DNA from 4 places in the Staphylococcus sp. GW823-FHT05F06 genome. Region 1 is predicted to be linked to each of the others. Evidence: riboswitches for the same ligand, from Rfam matches in the RefSeq annotation. Region 1 holds a riboswitch; each other region holds the start of a gene.
What was found. A riboswitch is a leader RNA that binds a small molecule or an ion and turns the genes downstream of it on or off. The one in region 1 is predicted to bind thiamine pyrophosphate.
Positions count from the first base shown of each region.

Region 2: linked by a shared signal. The riboswitch ahead of AC1Q7N_RS09355 (3-oxoacyl-ACP reductase) and the one ahead of tenA (thiaminase II) in region 1 are both predicted to bind thiamine pyrophosphate.
Region 3: linked by a shared signal. The riboswitch ahead of AC1Q7N_RS08155 (ABC transporter substrate-binding protein) and the one ahead of tenA (thiaminase II) in region 1 are both predicted to bind thiamine pyrophosphate.
Region 4: linked by a shared signal. The riboswitch ahead of AC1Q7N_RS04380 (thiamine phosphate synthase) and the one ahead of tenA (thiaminase II) in region 1 are both predicted to bind thiamine pyrophosphate.

Region 1 is NZ_JBXAHW010000012.1:22,174-26,992, forward strand. It holds gene thiE (thiamine phosphate synthase) at 1-556, opposite strand, end outside; gene thiM (hydroxyethylthiazole kinase) at 562-1,350, opposite strand; gene thiD (bifunctional hydroxymethylpyrimidine kinase/phosphomethylpyrimidine kinase) at 1,343-2,164, opposite strand; gene tenA (thiaminase II) at 2,157-2,846, opposite strand; TPP riboswitch at 2,918-3,016, opposite strand; gene AC1Q7N_RS08640 (transglycosylase family protein) at 3,130-3,789, opposite strand; gene AC1Q7N_RS08645 (single-stranded DNA-binding protein) at 4,177-4,572, opposite strand; gene AC1Q7N_RS08650 (YwpF-like family protein) at 4,763-4,819, shown strand, end outside.
Region 2 is NZ_JBXAHW010000014.1:18,456-23,274, reverse strand. It holds gene AC1Q7N_RS09370 (CDP-glycerol--poly(glycerophosphate) glycerophosphotransferase) at 1-72, shown strand, start outside; gene AC1Q7N_RS09365 (HAD family hydrolase) at 441-1,136, shown strand; gene AC1Q7N_RS09360 (NtaA/DmoA family FMN-dependent monooxygenase) at 1,226-2,530, opposite strand; gene AC1Q7N_RS09355 (3-oxoacyl-ACP reductase) at 2,579-3,331, opposite strand; TPP riboswitch at 3,433-3,532, opposite strand; gene AC1Q7N_RS09350 (deoxynucleoside kinase) at 3,687-4,349, opposite strand; gene AC1Q7N_RS09345 (deoxynucleoside kinase) at 4,342-4,819, opposite strand, start outside.
Region 3 is NZ_JBXAHW010000011.1:4,913-9,731, reverse strand. It holds gene AC1Q7N_RS08170 (ABC-ATPase domain-containing protein) at 1-164, shown strand, start outside; gene AC1Q7N_RS08165 (MepB family protein) at 259-756, shown strand; gene rarD (EamA family transporter RarD) at 891-1,793, shown strand; gene AC1Q7N_RS08155 (ABC transporter substrate-binding protein) at 1,901-2,812, opposite strand; TPP riboswitch at 2,868-2,969, opposite strand; gene AC1Q7N_RS08150 (anion permease) at 3,129-4,547, opposite strand.
Region 4 is NZ_JBXAHW010000004.1:159,565-164,383, reverse strand. It holds gene AC1Q7N_RS04395 (thiazole synthase) at 1-715, opposite strand, end outside; gene thiS (sulfur carrier protein ThiS) at 717-917, opposite strand; gene thiO (glycine oxidase ThiO) at 901-2,019, opposite strand; gene AC1Q7N_RS04380 (thiamine phosphate synthase) at 2,012-2,611, opposite strand; TPP riboswitch at 2,681-2,790, opposite strand; gene AC1Q7N_RS04375 (pyruvate MFS transporter) at 3,283-4,557, shown strand; gene AC1Q7N_RS04370 (putative quinol monooxygenase) at 4,710-4,819, shown strand, end outside.

The DNA of each region.
Region 1 (4,819 bases):
CTGCACCTTCGTCAACAATAGGCTGCACGTTAGTTTCATTTATACCTCCAATGGCAACTATAGGAAAATCATGAATATATAATCTTAATTGAGATATCATAGATGGACCAACAGGTTTACTAGCGTCATCTTTTGATGATGTTGTATACATTGGACCTACTCCAATGTAATCAACTTTAGACAAATCAGATTGTTGATACTCTTTCAAATTCCCAACACTTAAACCTATAATCTTATTTTTAAATTGGCTTGCAAATTGTTGAATTTCCATATCATCTTGACCTACATGAATGCCATCAGCATTAATCTCTTGGGCTAATTGAACATCATCATTAACTATCATAGGTACGTGATATGAGTGACATAATTGTTTAAGTTTTAAGGCTAACTGTTTTTTCTTTTCCCCTTTTAGTGCATTCGGACCTTTTTCACGAAATTGATATAGCGTGATTCCAGCTTCTAATGCCTCTTTGAGAACTTGCTCAATTGATTTATTTTTAGGTATATCTTGTGTTCCGCAAATAAAATAGACTGATAATTGTTTTGAATCAAACATCATATTCATATCTCTACCTTTTTGACTTGATTTTTATAAGTAATGTCATTCATCTGATAAAGTTGATCTAGCAGTTCAGATAGAAAAGTACCAGGTCCATTTACATGAGGCGCTTGTTCAGCAAATTCTGCTGCGATGTTGTAGACACTTACCGCTTCAACTAATAAATCAATTGAAGGTTGAGTATTTCTAAACAAGAAACTTGCTAATACACCACCTAACAAGCATCCAGCCCCCGTGATTTTAGTAAGAAGCGGAGAACCATTAGATAATTTAATTATTTTCTCATTTTTTGCAATAATATCATCTTTTCCAGTAATGACAATAGCAGTATTTAAAGTATTAGCCGCTTTTTTTGCAATATTTACTGAATCTAATTCGCTGTCACTGTCAGTACCTTTCATAGTTGTATTAAAATCTATTAATGTCAATATTTCTGAAGCATTGCCTTTTATTACTGTGACATTAACTTCACCAAGAAAACGTTGACAAAAATTTTTACGATATGTAGAAGCACCAACTGCCACTGGATCAAAAACTATTGGTGTACCTTGCTGATTAGCAATTTTACCTATTTTGATAATGTCTTCTTCATTTTCACGTGTGAGTGTACCGATGTTAATTAAAAGCGCACTAGCCATTCGAGTAAAATCTTCAGCTTCTTCTGGTGCCTCACTCATTGCGGGACTAGCACCTAAACTTAGTAAACCATTCGCAGTAAAGTTTTTCACAACATCATTGGTATAGCAAATTACGAGTGGATTTTCTGAACGTAATCGTTCTAAATTATTCATCATCTAAACCTACTTTCTTCATATAAGCAAAATGATTTACAGGTCCTCTCCCCTTGCCAATTTCTGGGGTATGTTCAATACTTAATGAAATAAACTCTTTTGCTTTTTTAACTGCATCTTTTATGGAACGACCTTTAGCTAATTCTGCTGTAATAACTGCTGAAAAAGTACAACCAGTTCCATGAGTATGTTTAGTATCAAAGCGTTTGTTCTCAAAGGTATACGTTTCATTCTTAGTAAAAAGAAAATCTTTAGCATTATTTAAATCGGCTGAATGCCCTCCCTTAATTACAACACCCTTACTACCAATTTCATTAATAAAGATTTGACCTGCTTTACGTATGCTTTCTTCATCATTAATTTTAATACCAGTAATTTCCTCAGCTTCAGGTATATTCGGAGTGACAACATCAGCCAAAGGTAATAATGTTGATTGCAAATGATTTTTAGTATTTTCATCCATCAATGAATCACCACTTTTGGCAAGCATAACTGGATCAATCACATAAGGAATATTGGAATGTTCCTTTAAGTAACTTTGAATCAACTCCATCGTTTTTTTTGTTGCAATCATACCCGTTTTGATAGCTTGTGGTAATTCATCATCAAACACACTATCAAGTTGTTCCTTTACCCATGAAGATTCTAAATTATGGATATGTTGAACTCCTAGGGTATTTTGAGCAACGATACTTGTTATAGTGGCCATACCATAAACGCCACACGCGTGAAATGATTTTAAATCCGCCATAACACCTGCCCCACCGGTGGGATCTGTGCCTGCTATTGTTAGTGCAATTTTAGGTTTATTCATTGTTATTTCCCCCATATTCCCATTTTTCATTAATATATGCCATATTGAAGAAATGTCTCTCATGAATAGTACTTTGCAAGAAATTTTCTTTAATCTCTTTTTTTTCTGTCTCACTACAATGTTTAGTTAAACGGTCCATCAATTGATCGAACACATCAACAAGTTCGTCCATTTCAGTACTATAAAATTGAAACCATTTAGAAGTCACTGATTCTTTATTTAATTTGGGATCTTCCATCGCACGTTTACCAATGACAGCGTAGACGTATGGACAGGGTGCCATCGCTGCAATCGTGAAGGCTGCATTTTCACGTGCAAATGCATTGAAGTACATATGTTTAATATAATGATCACCACTTGGTGGCCATACTTTTTCTTTTACTATTTCTTCATATGGTTCATTAATGAAATCAGCTAGAACCTCATGCGCTTCAACTTCTCCTTCTAACATAAACTCAATTTGTTCTACTAGAAATTTAACATCTTCCATAGAACTCATTTTGGGTATGAGCATTGCATAAATATTTGTAAACTCTTTTAAATAAGAAGCGTCTGCTCTTAAGTATTGTCTTACAGCTTGATTAGATAACTTACCTGCTAGTAAATCTTGAATAAAACCATCATTGTAAATGTCATCAATAATAGGTCTTGATGCTTCCCTCAACTCTTTTGAAAATGTCATAATTAGCCTCCTCAAAAAATAAAACTACTTCCCAGCGAAGAAAGTAGTTAGACCAAGACATCTCAATGACGAATAGTTAATAACTACTTTCCTACGTTGGTATTAACCAAATCAGGTTATAAGGGTCTGAATACATTCATCTCAGCCTTTTGGCTCCCCTAGTAGCAAATAATATATGATTCATTATCAACCATAGCAAACGATTACATGTAAATCAAATAAGTCGTACAATAAAAAACCATCTTCTCAAATTCGAGAAGATGGTAGATACTTCATATTTTAATTATGCAGTTACCCAATGACCTGGGCCACCAGTATTATATAATTTTACTGCTGCTCGGTCTTGTACGCTTTCTGGAGCTTTTGCAGGTGAAACACCTTTATATTGACTTGGAGCAACAGAATCCCAAGTTGATTGTAAGAATTGATATTTACCTGCTGCACCTGAAGATGGGTTTATTGCATGAATATCGCCACCTGATTCACGTTGAGCAATTTGTTGTAAATGTGAATTTACATTTACTGATGAACCACTTGAAGCTTTACTTGAAGAAGTTTGACTTGTAGATGTTGATTTTGTTTGTGGTTGTGCTGTTTGCTCATTTTGTGGTGCTGATACTTGTACAGGTTGTTGTTGTGTAGCTACTTGAGATTGGCTTGGTTGAACAGGTTGCGTAGCATTGTTTGTTGATTCATAACTCCAACTCCAAGTAGAACCATCAGATTCAAAATGATATGAATTACCATTGTAATCAAAATTAATATTATAAGCACCTTCTTGAACAGGGCTTTCATTTAGTGATTGATCATTAGTTAACGCTTTTTGAGCTAACTCTGCTTTATCAACATTTGTAGTCTCACTTGCATGTGCGTCATGACCTGCGTTACCTGCTACAACGCCTAGTCCTATAGCTAATGATGATGCAACTAATGTTTTTTTCATTATTAAAAATCCTCCTAAAAGTGATTTGTTTTCTTAATTTGTTTACGTAACCCACTGTAACATCTATAAAAATCGTGCAGGTTACACTGAAATAAAAATAAACGCCTATTTTTTACACTACAATTACATGAAATAGGATGCTAATTTTTATGAATAACCGTAATGATTCCTATCATGATAGTTTTTTCGAGTCATATTACTACAATATCGTTGTAATACAAATGAAATTTATCAGATAATTATTGAAATTATAGGCCTTTGCTATGTATTTAAAGCGACCTTTTATTAATATTTTATGATTAACAAAGGCCGCTCGAGTATAATTGAAAGAAAGGATAAATTAATTTATTAAATATAGGATGGAGTTTTAAAGGAAAAGTTAGTTGTTTAAATATGAATTATTTCTAAATCATCAGGTTGATAAGTGTTGTTTTCAAATTGATTATCAGAGGGAGTTTCATTGTTTTTATTTTTTGGGGACATGAATTTTATTGTTTCAACGTATAATTCTGTAACAAAATGTGTTTGGCCTTCTTTTTCATATTTTCTTGAACGCATTTGTCCAGTTATACCTACTAAAGTACCTTGACTAGTGTACTTTTCAATATTAGTGGCAGTTTTACCGAAAGCTTTACAAAGTAAATAATCTGTAGAAATTTCATTATTATCATCTTTGTAGTTTCTTTCTGTAGCAACGCAAAATGTTGCTATTTTGTTATCCTCCTTTTCATAGATTTGAGCATCTTTCGTCATTCTACCAACAATGACTATTTTATTTAACATGTGTCACCTCCTTCTTATGTTCTAATCATAACTGAGCTTAGTTCACTGGTCAAAACCACAATTTTATTGAAATTGTTAGTAAATGACGATGAGATTTTGATATATTTAAAGAAAATATTGAAGTATTATATCTAAATCTGACATAAATTTCTATTATTGTATTAATAAAAAAATTTGGAGAAGTGATATTATGAAAACTTTTAAGGCAGTAAGATTTCAAATTGTGAATGAACATGGTGCAATATCA
Region 2 (4,819 bases), on a different contig from region 1:
AATTTTAAATATAAAGATGGTAAATCAAGTGAACGATTAGTTAAAGATTTATTTAACAAATTTTTTCAGTAAAAGAATTTAAATTTTCTAATTTATGATAATTGTAACAATGGGTAAATAATAAGTTAAAAAATTTATATCATAGTGAAACAACTCTAAATCTAGTCATGTCTAGTAAATTTTCAAAGTATAGTTAAGTCATTTTGTTTTTAGCAAGTTCTAGATTAGTGATGTACAAAACGTATTATGAATAGAGTCTTTTAAAGTATGTATTAATTAATAAAAGTACCTAAAGAAAATAGCCATTTTTAATTTTGAACCCAATTTTAGTTTTTATACTTAAATAAAGTTCAGTTTCCTATAATTGTCATGTAATCTATAATACAATAGTTTATGTAACTATAATTAATATAAAAATCATTTTCAGGAGAGAATTAAAATTGGAATGGATATTATTTGATAAAGATGGTACATTGATTGAGTTTGACAGTAGTTGGGAAAAAATTGGCGTACGTCTCGTTGATCAACTTTTAGAAACCTTTCCAGTACATGATAAGGAAGCGGCACATCGCCAATTAGGCATTATCGATAAAAAAATTAAGCCAGATTCTGTTATGGGATCGGGTTCATTAGGTGAAATTATAGAGTCTTTTAATGGTGTAACAGGTAAAGAAACATCAGATTGGACAAAGGATACGAGTCAGGAACTCATTGATTCAAGAGTGCCTGAAAACAATTGGATTGATGGTGTACAAGAAACTATTCAAGCTCTTAGAAATGAAGGATATCACATAGGTATAGTAACAAGTGATACTAAAAAAGGAGTCGATCAATTTCTGGAGGAAACGCAAACTAGAAATCTCTTTGATTTAGTAATTTCTACAGAAACACACGCAGAAGAAAAGCCACATCCTAAAGTTTTAGATCCACTATTTAATGCTTTTGATGTTAAACCAGAAAAGGTAGCAATAGTAGGAGATACGGCCAACGATATGAAAACCGCGATTAATGCTCATTTAGGATTAGCTATCGGTGTGCTAACAGGCGTGGCTAAAAAAGAGGAACTCTACGACGCAGATGTCATCATTAATAGTGCAAAAGATGTTAAACAAGTTATAGAGCAATACGGAAAATAAAGTTTTTAAATTGAGTAAGACGTAGATGTGTGAGTCGATTCGCACGTCTACGTCCTTTTTCTTTTAATAATACATAAAAAACATCGGTTTTATGAGTCGAGATTTAATAATGTACGTAGTGTAGATTGATTATAAGAATTTTTAAATAAAGCACGACGTTGTAGTTCTGGTATAATGTATTTTAAAAAATCTTCAAGGCTATGGGGTAATGAAGGTGGCATCAGATTAAAGCCGTCTGCAACGCCTTCATTAAACCACTGCTCCATCTCATCCACTATCTCCTCAGGTGTACCTATAAGAGTAAGATGACCACCACCGGCACTTAAGTAACCTAATAATTCTCTTACAGTCGGTTGTTTATCTTTTATAATGGCTAAAACTGTTTCATATCGACCAATCGGACCTTTGAAATTTTTAGCAGGAGGTAAGGGAGGAACTGGTTCATCTAATTCCCAATCTGAACAATCTTGTTGAACAAAAAAACTGAGTTGCTTTAAAGCATCTTCAATGGGTAATTTTTGATCAAGTTCTGCTTTTTTTGATAATGCTTTTTCATGGGTTTCACCTACATAAGTTACTAAACCAGGGAAAATTTTAATTTTTCTATCTGGATGTTGAGTTTTAGAAATAGCATCAGACAATTTCTTTTTATAACTACGTGCTTGCTTGATATCCCATGAAACAGAGTAAACAGCATCAGCATATTTTGCTGCTAATGCAATACCTTCTTTTGACGCACCGGCTTGCATAGATACTGGTTTACCTTGAGGACTTTGTGGTGTTGTATGTGGTCCTCGTACTTGAAAATAGTCTCCCTCATGATAAAAAGGTTTAATATCTTTAGACTCAATAATTTTGTTGTTGTTTTTATCTGGTACATAAGATGCAGTTGACCAAGAAGTGAATAGCTGATTCATTACCGATGCAAATTCATCTGCTTTTTTGTAGCGCTCATGTCTTTCTGGTAAGTATTGAAGACTGTGATTTTGGGCTTCAATATCTGTCATGGATGTGACTAAATTCCAACCCACACGGCCATGAGATAAGTAGTCTAGACTTAATAATTGACGAGAAGCGGTGAATGGATTTGAAAATGTACTCGATATTGTTGGCACTAATCCTATATGTGATGTAACTTGTGCAATAGCTGATAAGTTAATTATAGGATCAAACCAAAAAGCGGGCATAGTAGTATTATCACTTGCATTAAAGGCTTGATTATCTGCAAAAAAGACGATATCCAAAAGACCTTTTTCAGCTATTTGAGCTAAATGCTGATAATAAGATATGTTGCCGATATCCTCAATATTAGAATCTTTCATACGCCATGCCGCTTGATGATGACCACATCCATACAGTAACACACCTATGTTAAGAAAGTGATTATTTGTCATATGAACACCTCATTAATTATTATCTTTTTGTAAAAAATACACAAACAATTAGTTCATTGTTAAACCACCGTCAACGGTAATATTTTGACCTGTTACGCCACGTGCTTCATCTGAAGCGAGATATACGACCATATTGGCTACATCTTGAGGTGATGTTACTTTTCTAAGAGGTGTAGTTTGAGCAATTAAATCAAATACTTCAGGTGTAGTGACTGCACTTGCATCAGTCGTTTTGAGTAATCCTCCAGAAACAACATTTGCTGTAATACCATATTGTCCAAGTTCTGCAGCAATATTACGAGTAAAGCCAATGAGACCTGCCTTTGCTGTTGTATACTCATGATAAGGTACGACTGGATTTTGATACAAATTGGTTCCAATACTAACAATGCATCCACTTTGTTGTTCTATAAATTGTGGTATGACGCTTTGAGTCACATTAAATGCTCCTTTTAAAGTACCATTAAGTTGTTGTTGATAATCTTCCCAAGTTAAATCTTTAAACGATTTTTGCTGATTTGGATCAAATTTAAAACCAACAAGTGCATTATTAATGACTATATCTATTTTTCCAAAATGTTGTGTGGCAGTTTGAATCATTCGATTCACATCGTTTCTGTCTGTCACATCAGCTTGAATAGCTATAGCCCTACTTTGATTATAATTTCTAATTAATTTTTCAGCTTTATCCTTATTTTGTTTGTAATTAACAACAACATTGTAGCCTTTTTCTAGTAAAGTTATTGCAATTTTAGCGCCTAATCCACGACTACTTCCCGTGATAATTGCAGTTTTTTTCATCTTTATGCCCCCAATAATTTTTATTTGTATAAGAAAAAATGCACAACCTTCATGAGAAAAGTTGTGCATCCAAATCAATATATAAAGACAGAATGATAATTAGATGAGATTCAACACTTTCCTCCGCTAGTATAAGCTAGTTCAGGTTCAAAGGGTTTGGATGATATCCATCTCAGTTAAAAAACACCCCTAGTGCATATAATTCAGTTATAGTATAAACATAGAATTTTTATAAAATATTGTCAACATTCTTAATAATAGCTATATCTGTTATTTTAATATTTGAGTAAAAGGTATATGAAATAACTTGTGAAAGTATATAAATATAAGCTCTAATTTTCTACAATTAGATATATTATCTTGTATCCACTTGTCGGTATGCTTTAATAACTTGAGCAATTTTATCAATGACTGAATCAAGGGAGTCTACGTCTTCGTGTATGTCATATTCATTAATATTAAGTCGAACAACAGGACATGCATTAAAATTGTTAATCCAATTTTCATACCGTTTAAATAGTTTTTTCCAATATTCTGGATCTGTATTGATTTCCATGTCACGTCCCCGCTGTTGAATACGATCAATTACTTCATCATAATCACATTCTAGATAAATCAGAACATCAGGCTTTGGAAAATAAGGTGTCATAACCATTGCATTAAATAATTCGTAATACGTGTGGTAGTCGTCAGCACTCATTGTTCCTTGTTCTTCGTGCATTTTTGCAAAAATATCCACATCTTCATAAATTGAACGATCTTGAACGAATCCGCCACCATACTCAAACATGCGTTTTTGTTCCTTAAAACGTTCAGCAAGAAAGTAAATTTGAAGATGAAAGCTCCAACGTTCAAAATTATGATAAAATTTATCTAAATAAGGATTATGGTCTACATTCTCAAAGGAAGTTTTAAAATTTAACTTGTCAGCAAGTGCTTGTGTTAACGTAGATTTACCAACCCCTACAGTGCCAGCAATGGTTATTACTGCATTTTGAGGAATACCATAATTATTCATCTTTATTTTCTCCAATCATAGGTTTTACTAAATTTAAAATATTTTGGTAATCGTAATCATTTTTAACGAAATCTTGTTGAGATGTATCAATTCGAATGACATTTGCACCGTCATTCTTTAATGATTCATAATAAGCAAGATAATCTTTTTTTAAAGTAAGTAAATAGTCATCTTCTATTTGAGATTCAAAGCTACGATTACGTTGTGCAATTCTAGATTTTAATACATCTAAATCAGCATCTAAAAAGATAATTGTATTTGGCATTTCGATATCTTCAGTTAAAATATCAAAAATACGACTGAATTTATCAAATTCTTTAGCATCTAAAGTATTTTTAGCAAAAATTTTATTTTTATGAATATGATAATCGCTAACTATACCTTGATTTAGCGACTCAATATCTCTAATCTGTTTATATCTGTTACATAAAAAGAACATTTCAGTTTGAAAACTCCACTTTTCTATATCA
Region 3 (4,819 bases), on a different contig from region 1:
TTGTAGAATTGACCAATAGTTTGTATCAACGGATTGAGAAACACGGATTAGATGTTATATCAAATCATCAGGGGCATCCTGGTCATTTAGCGCTACCTAGAAAGCAGGAGTTTATTGCGACACTTAATCGATATCGTAGATTAAAAATAAAGCAAAGGGAATAAATATATGCCCATTTTAAATATTTATTATAAAAGTATTTCAGAGTTTGCGTCGATGTATTGAACTTTGAGACTAAAAGTAAAGGGGAGTATGAAGATGAAGTCTTCAGTTCGATTGTTGAATCACATCATAAAGATAATGAACTTACAACAATCATTAATTATAAGAGATGAACAGTGGAATCAATCTTATGAGGCATACAATTTTAATATTAATGGCTACGTATTTAAAAGTAGGTTAGCTAAGAAAACAACAAAGAAAAAAGGATATTTTTTATCGCTTTGGGAAAAAGATAAAACAAAGAAAAATCGAGCATTTGACTATGAGTCATTTCCTGGGAAATTAATTGTACACGTGATGGATGATTCTCAAGTAGGTCAGTTTATTTTTCCAAAACATGTACTTTTTCATAAAGGTATTTTAAGAAATCATGCATCTAAAGGGAAAATGGCTTTTCGAGTGTATCCTACATGGGAGAAAGATTTAAATCGTGTCGCTCACAAGACACAAGAGTGGCAAAAACAATACTTTATAGATATGTCTCAAACAATTGATGTACCAAGTATTAAACGTGCTTATTTTAATGAAGATTGATTATAAAATCAAAAGCTGTACACAAACAGATATGTGTAAATATTGCTGTTTTATTAGTAAATTTGATTACATAACTGTCAATGAGTTGGAATGAGTCTCATTTTTTAATCATTTATATTGAGGGAGGGTTAATGGTGTCTTCGGAGTATAAAAAAGGAATATTTTTAGCTTTAGGTGCTTATATTTTATGGGGGATTTTACCCATATATTGGCGTTTAATTGATGAAATAGGCGCTTTTGAAATTTTGGCATTCCGTATTATTTTTTCAGTGATATTTATGATTTTTGTGCTCATTATAGGAAAAAATCAACGGAACGCTTTTTTTAGAGATGTTAATCAGTTGGTATCGCATCCCGTGCAACTTATTGCCATCATAGTTGCAGGGTATGTTATTACAGTGAATTGGGGGACATTTATTTGGGCAGTATCTAATGGTCACGTGCTACAATCTAGCTTAGGTTACTACATTAACCCACTAGTGAGTATCGTCTTGGCGCTTATATTTTTAAAAGAGAGATTTAATAAATTCGAATGGTTAGCCATCATCTTTGCACTAGTAGGCGTACTTTATATGACAATAAAAATCGGTGAATTTCCATTTATTTCACTTCTATTAGCATTTTCTTTTGGTATATATGGTTTATTAAAAAAGATTGTGCATATCGATGCGATAAGTAGCATCACTATTGAATGTATTGTTACTGCACCAGCCGGTTTAATCTATGTTATTTACCTATGGCAGCAACAACACATAACATTTGGATTAAATATATCATCATTTTGGCTACTATTTTCAGGTGCAATTACAGCAATACCATTGATTCTGTTCTCAGCAGGTGCTAAGCGAATTCCATTATCGTTAACTGGCTTCATTCAGTATGTAGGGCCGACAATCATGTTTATCTTAGGTATCTTTGTCTTTAAAGAGCCATTTAACACTGATCAATTGATTACCTTTATTTTTATATGGATAGGTATTGTGTTATATAGTATTTCTCAATATGTTCAAATTAAGAAAAACCCAGTTGTAAAATAGTAAAATAAATATACCTTCACTTTATTTGATGTACATTCTCTAAATTAGATATTGATTCTAACTATTGATGTGTACATTAACGTTTAAATAGAGTGAAGGTATATTTTTTATTTTGTATATCGACTGAATAGTAGTTGATTTGTAAAATATAAAGTTGGGTTAATCGTGTCTTTAATATCATTGACTTCTTTAAGCCACAACTGTAAATCATTGTAGTAGTCGGAACTCATAGACAAATCATTTGTAAAACATTTAGCTGTTGCTTCAATTGTATCTTTGTTTAATTGGTTAGAGATATCAGTTTGAGTATACGTTGAGTAAATTTCAATTGCACTTTCTAAATGATGATTGATGTAATGAATGGCCTTTTGAATGACTTTCAGAAACTTTTTAAGTTTGACCTCACTCGTATTTAATACTTCAGGTGTAGTAATGAAAATGAGTTGACAAAAATCGGGTACATTATAATTTTTAAGTGGAAAATAATCTACATTAAGTCCTTGATTTCTAGCTTCAAGAATTTCAAAATTTTCGAAAATGAGTGTAGCAGCATCAGCTTTATCAGTTAAAAGTGCATCAGTATGATAAAAGCTATGATTAACTGGTGTGATGTCACCCTCTTTATATGTGCCACCATCAGCTTCAATCATCGTTTTAGCCATGGCAATACCACCTGGACCGGGAGCGCCAGGATATTGAAGCCGTTTACCGATTAAATCTTTGGGGCGAGCGATATTTTTATCTTTGTTATACATAATACCTCCGTTAGTGTGAAGATATCTCGCAAACCCGATGACGTTTTGTTCTTTAGCTCTATCTTGAACCAGATGAATAGGTTCAGTAATCGCGATATCCATTGAACCATTTTCAATCTCGTCTAGTGCGTCAAAGTGTTCCTTTGATTCAATCATCTCAATTTCTAATGATTCTTCTTTAAACCAACCTTTTTCGATACCTAAGATTAACGGCATATGATCAGGATTTAAAAACCATTCTAAACCTACTGTTAATTTGTCCATAAAAAATTCCTCCATCCATTTAATTATTGCGTAAAAAAGTGAATGAAGAAACAGTTATCAATATTGCTCACTTTCCTACGCCGGTGCTAACCAACAGGTTCAAGGGTTGAAAGTAGACTTTCTCTCAGCAAATTGAATTGCACCCCTAGTGATACTAGTTAATCTATGTACAGAATAACATAGTTGAATTGAATAAAAAGCAAAATGAATATAGTAAATATTAATCTTGGGAGTATGATGCAAAAAAATAAGCTAACGTTTCAAACGTTAGCTTACAATATATTTGATGAACTGAAGTTTAATTAAAATTCTAACTTTACATCATACCTATGAGTTTCATCCATAGTGAACCTACACCAATCCAAATAATAAAATAGACTATACCAAGTACAATATTCATAGTCCACCAGCGCTTTTGTGTAACATAGCCAGCTGCGTATAATATGGGCGCTGGTCCACTACTATAGTGTGTTGTTGATGCCAGTAAGTTACCAAAGAACCCTAACATTAATGCACTGAATAATGGCGGTGCACCCGAAGCGACTGCAACACCGAGTAACGCGGCGTACATGGCGCTGACATGTGCTGTTGCACTTGCGAATAAATAATGTGAGTAGAAATAAAACAAGATGAGTAAAACTAAAACGATAGGCCAACTAAAGCCATTTAAACCTTGAGCAATGAGTTTGCTTAACCATGGGATAAAGCCTAACTTGTTTAATTGTTCTGCCATTAATACAAGAACTGAGAACCAAACGAGTGTATTCCATGCGCCTGTTTCATTTAAAATATCTGACCACGCTAATACACCTGTTAATAGTAACAATGCTAAAGCAATAAATGCAGTGAGCGTGGCATCAACATTAATGAAGCTTCCTAATACCCACAAAGCCAATGCTATGATAAAGATACCAACCATCAATTTTTCGGCTATAGACATATGTCCCATTTCTTCTAGTTGTTCAGTAGCCCATTTTTTAGCGTTAGGCGTTTCTTTAACAGTTGGTGGGTATAATTTATAAATAATGAAAGGGACAACGATGAGAGAAATCAATCCGGGTATAATAGCAGCAACAAACCAATTCATCCATGTAATTTGAACGTGTGCCGTTTTTTCAGCTAAACTTTGCGCTATAGGGTTACCGGCCATAGCTGTTAAAAACATAGCTGAAGTAATTAAATTACCTTGGAACTCAGTAAAGATTAAAAACGCACCCATTTTTCTCTCAGAACCATCTCTCGGCGATGAACCAAATGACTCTGACAAGGACTTAATGATTGGAAACATAATACCACCAGCACGTGCTGTATTACTTGGCGTAGCAGGAGCTAAGATAAGATCAACACCAACAAGTGAATAAGCCAAACCAAGCGTTTTCTTTCCAAATAATTTAACGAATTGCAGAGCAATACGTCGACCTAGCCCTGTTTTTACAAATCCTCTTGAAATGAAAAAGGCCATTGCAATAAGCCAAATACTACTATTACCGAAGCCTTGAACGGCAGTTTTTGTATCAACAATTCCAACCAAAATCATGATTGTAAAACCAATGATTGATACTGCACCTATAGTCATAGGTTGGGTAATACAAGCAATGATGGTTGACACAAAAATAGCAAACATAAACCAAGCTTGATCATTTAAGGCATCTGGTTTAATAGGCGTCAATGCCCAGATAATTAAACCAACGACAATAGGTAGAATAAACTTACGATATTTAACAGTACTTCCCACGACACCATCTTCCTTTACCTAAATCTTTTTTACATTTTAATCATAGTCTTATCACACGCTGATGTACAGGTCTTTTTATAATCGTACAACGTTCAAACATCATTACTTTTTTAAATCAGTTTAAGAGTTAGATAAACAGTAATTTATAAAGTTTATAAAGTATTAATAATTAACAACATACAATTGTTTGAAAACTCAAAATACTTGAAGTAGAATGGAATCGAAGGAATAAGAAAGCGCTTACAAATGTAAAATTTCTTATTCCTCATGCA
Region 4 (4,819 bases), on a different contig from region 1:
CAGGAATGCGTCCAGCTTCATATGAAAGTCTGCCAGCATTTATACCTAATTTCATTGCTTCAGCCATTTTCACAGGATCTTTTGCCGCTGAAATGGCTGTGTTGAGTAAAATACCATCTGCGCCAAGCTCCATGGCATGACACGCATCTTTAGGGGAACCAATACCAGCATCTACGATTACAGGTACACTAGCATTTTCGATAATATAACTTAAATTTAATGGGTTATTAATACCTCTTCCTGTACCAATAGGGGATGCAAGTGGCATAACTGCGTGTACACCCAATTCTTCTAAACGTTGAGCTAAAACTAAATCGTTAGAGATGTAAGGACAAACAGTGTAACCTTTTTCTAACAATACTTTGCATGCCTCGTATGTTTCGAATGGATCAGGTAATAATGTTTCGTCATCACCAATGACTTCGACTTTAATCATGTCACATACACCTGCGTGATTAGCAATTTCAGCAATTCTGATAGCTTCTTGAGCTGTTTTGGCACCTGCAGTATTTGGAAAAGTGATAAAATCTTTTAAATTAACGTTTGCAAGTGGGTTAGGTAGGTTACGATCATATAAATTCATACGTCTTACTGCAAATGTAAGTACATTTGTTTCAGATGCCTCAATTGCTTTTGACTGAACCTCTTCATTTTCAAATTTTCCAGTACCTAAAAGTAAACGAGATTGTAATTCTAAATTTCCTATTTTAAACATATTAACCGCCTCCAACAATTTCTAGTAATTCTAATCTGTCGTCTTCTCTTACAGTATATTCTTCATATTTGTCTTGCTTGATAAGTTCTTTGTTTAGTTCAACAATCACTCGTTTTGGGTCTAATTCAAGTGAATGTAAAACCTCTTGTATCGATTGATTCTGATCGAAAGTGAAGAGGTCGCCATTAATGATACACTTCATGATTATTCCTCCTTGTAACTGTAAAACTTGAATAACGTGATGGTTTAATACCAGAAAGTAGCCAATTGGCAATGTCACGACCGATAATAGGTGACAATAATATTCCGTTTCGATAATGACCACTTATCACGTATAAGCCATCATCAATTTGATCCATGACTGGCATTTCTTTTTCTGTGTATGGTCTTACTCCTGACCATTTCTTCAGTATATGACTGTCTTTTAGTTGAGGGACACGATGATATGCATGGCGAAGAAGCCAATCCATACCTTCATCTGTAGTACCGACAGAATAATTATTAAATTCACTCGTCGCACCAATTAAAAAACGATTGGGTTGTTTTGGAACGATGTAACAACCATTAGTCATAAATAATGTCTCAGTAAGTGAAAGATCGTTATTTTCTAATAAGATAACTTCACCTTTAACGCCAATCACTTGTCGTTGTAGATGATATTGTGTTAATAATTGCGAAGACCATGCGCCACCTGCAACGATAATTTTGTGCGCTTCAATTGTTGAAGATTGATCGGTTTTCACTGAATAATAGCCATTATGCCGTTCTATTGAAGTGACCTCTGTAGACTCATAACGCTTAATCTCTCTTAACTTCATTGATTCTACTAATGCCAGTGTGTAATGATGTGCATTAATTTGACCATCGTGTGGTATGTGAATGGCCGCGTATGAAGGTTTAACTTCACCATGTGTAAGTTGTAGCAAATCATCATCTGATAATTGTTTGACACTACGGTCTTGACTATTCAGAAATTGATATTGTCGTTTTATAGATGAGATATCATCGTGTTCATTAGCAATTTTGATAAGTCCTGAATTTTTAAATTGAATGTCTATGCCTGTTTCATCTAATAATGATTTACTTAATTGTGGAAACATAGCACGAGATTCGATGGCTAATTGAAACAAGTCACTATCCTCTGTAAATTCATTTTGTGCACCAAGCATACCTCCAGCTTTATATGACGCATGCTTTCCAGGTACATCTCTATCTATGACTGCAACATCTAAGTGTGTTGCACTGAGGTGTCTAGCAATTGACATACCAATAACTCCTGAACCAATGATTAGTACATCATGCATGAGTAGACCACTCCTTTCTTAATTGTTTAATTTCTTCTAGTGAAGCATTGTTAAAATATGATATGGCACATATACCTTTAAATCCAGGTGGCATCTTTTGAAGTGAATGTTCATTAATACCACCAATAGCATAAATAGGGATAGGAACATTTAATGCCTGTTGGATAGCTTCTTTAGAACGCGGTGGTACATTTGGATGTGAAGAGGTAGGAAAAATATGTCCAAAAAAGACAGAATCCAAACCATTTTCGTAACATCGTTTTACTGTTTCAACGTCATGTGTAGACATACTTACACAAATATCAGGATGAGCTTCTTTATATGTGAAAGCAGTTGTGTCATTTTCTTTAAAATGGATACGTTTAAGGTGTAAATCCTCTAACAGTGTCACATCGCTATGAATAATTATTTTATCTTTACTAAAACCCAATTGAAGTAAAGATTGAATCATGTCCTTGTTTTCTTCGTTATTCATGGAAGTGCGAAATAACAAGCCATCAATAGCTTCTTCGATATGTTTATAATGCTGTAAATCGTCCCTAGTCAGTTGTTTATGATATGTAATCGCAATAAATATAAATATCCCCCCCAATTTCTACAATAAAAAACGCCATTTCCCTTATATTGGGAAATAGCGTTGAGCTTTAGTATGACTTCATAAAATTGAGCGTCGCCACTTCCCTACGCCAGTATGAACTGGATCAGGTTCCAGGAATTATAAAGTCAGTTCTTTACTCTCAGCCTTAAACAAAGGCACTTCCAGTGGTTAAATATGAAATTAATTTACAAGATATTAAATGTTTCGTTTACAATATTTTACTACCTTTAATAAAAGACTTCAAATTTCTTTACAATTTCTATTAAGAAGATTGTAGATATCGTATTCATTTAAAAGTTATTATTATCATTTGCAAATCATTTTTAACTTTTATTGGTCAATTACATATTTAGAAACCATTTTTAAAAAATCAATAACTAATGATTGCTAATATATTGTGAGAATAGGGTGTAAGGGGCGCGGTAAAAGATATAAAAGTGTATGATGCATCTAAAATGCACAAAAAATATTAAAAAGTTCAAAAAAAATTCACAAAAAGTATTGTAACCGTTTACACTACGTGCTATATTAATAAAAAATTGTAGCGCTACAACTTAACAGTTGTTTTAAAAATTGAAGTTAAAACAGTCACCAGAGGGGATTTCTGAAACATAACGACATCATAATAAGAAACAACATAATACAAATGGAAGTAGGAAACAAATATGAAAGAAAAACGTAGTAATGTTCGTTGGTATTTTGCAATAGGGTTCTTCTTTATTGGGGTTATTGCTTACATGGATCGATCTAACATATCTTATATTGCAGTACCGATGATGAAAGATTTGGGGTTAACTAAGACACAATTTGGTTTATTAGCATCATTTTTCTCCCTAGGATATGCATTAATGCAAGTACCTTCGGGGATGTTAGCAGAGAAGTTTGGACCACGTAAAATGATTACTGTCGCTTTAGTTTGGTGGAGTGCATTTACCATCTTAACAGGGATGATTAAACATCATGGTTTACTTTACTTTATTAGATTCTTATTTGGTGTTGGTGAAGCGCCAATGTATCCATCCAATGCAGTTTTTAACTCTTTTTGGTTCGCTAAAAATGAAAAAGGTCGTGCATCTAGTGCGTTGTTAGCAGGATCTTATTTTGGTCCAGTTTTAGCACCTATCATCACGATAGCCATTGTCAATGCTTTTAACTGGCAAGCCGTTTTCTATATTTTCGGGGTTGTAGGAATTTTAATGGCAGTTCTTTGGGCAATTATTGCTAAAGACTTACCAGAACAACATAAAATGGTAAACGATGCCGAGAAAAGATTTATTACTCAAAATCGTGATATTGTCGCAACTGAGAAATCTTTACCACCGTGGAAACGTTTTTTAAGTCATTTCAGTTTCTACGCAATCGCATTGCAATACTTTGTAGTTCAGTTTGTTATCGCGTTGTTCCTAATATGGTTACCAACATATTTAACTGAACAATATCATGTGAATTTCAAAGAAATGACTATCAGTGCATTACCTTGGTTATTTATGTTCTTCTTAATTTTATTTGCTGGAGCTATTTCAGACAAGATTTTGAATACAGGTCAATCACGTTTTGTTGCACGTGGCGTAATTGCGATTGCGGGATTTGTGGTATTCTCAATTTCAATTTTCTTAGCAGTACATACAGACAACTTATATGTAACCATTTTCTGGTTATCACTTTGTTTAGGTGGCGTAGGTATTTCTATGGGAATGAGTTGGGCTGCAGCCACTGACTTAGGTCGTAATTTCTCTGGAACTGTGTCAGGTTGGATGAACTTATGGGGAAATGTTGGCGCACTTATTAGTCCTTTACTTGCAGGAATTGTTGTAGATCATTTAGGATGGTCAATGACATTACAACTCTTAATCGTTCCGGCTATTATAGCAGCAATTCTATGGTTCTTCGTTAAACCAGATAAACCTCTTATTGTTAGTGAAGAACACGTTAATAAATAATATTTTTCAAACACATGCAATGACATTCGTATCATTGCGTGTGTTTATTCTTTTATTATGTGGTATAGAGCATGGAAGCGATAAGCGAATTGTTTTTTTTATCAGTTATAAACTGCTAAACTTATAATTAATATGTATAGGAGTTGACTAAAATGATTATAATTAATGCTAAATTAAAAATCGATGCTAATAAACGCGAGGATTATCTAAAACTTATGAAAGAATTAGTCATAAATTCTAGAAAAGAAGATGGTAATTTATT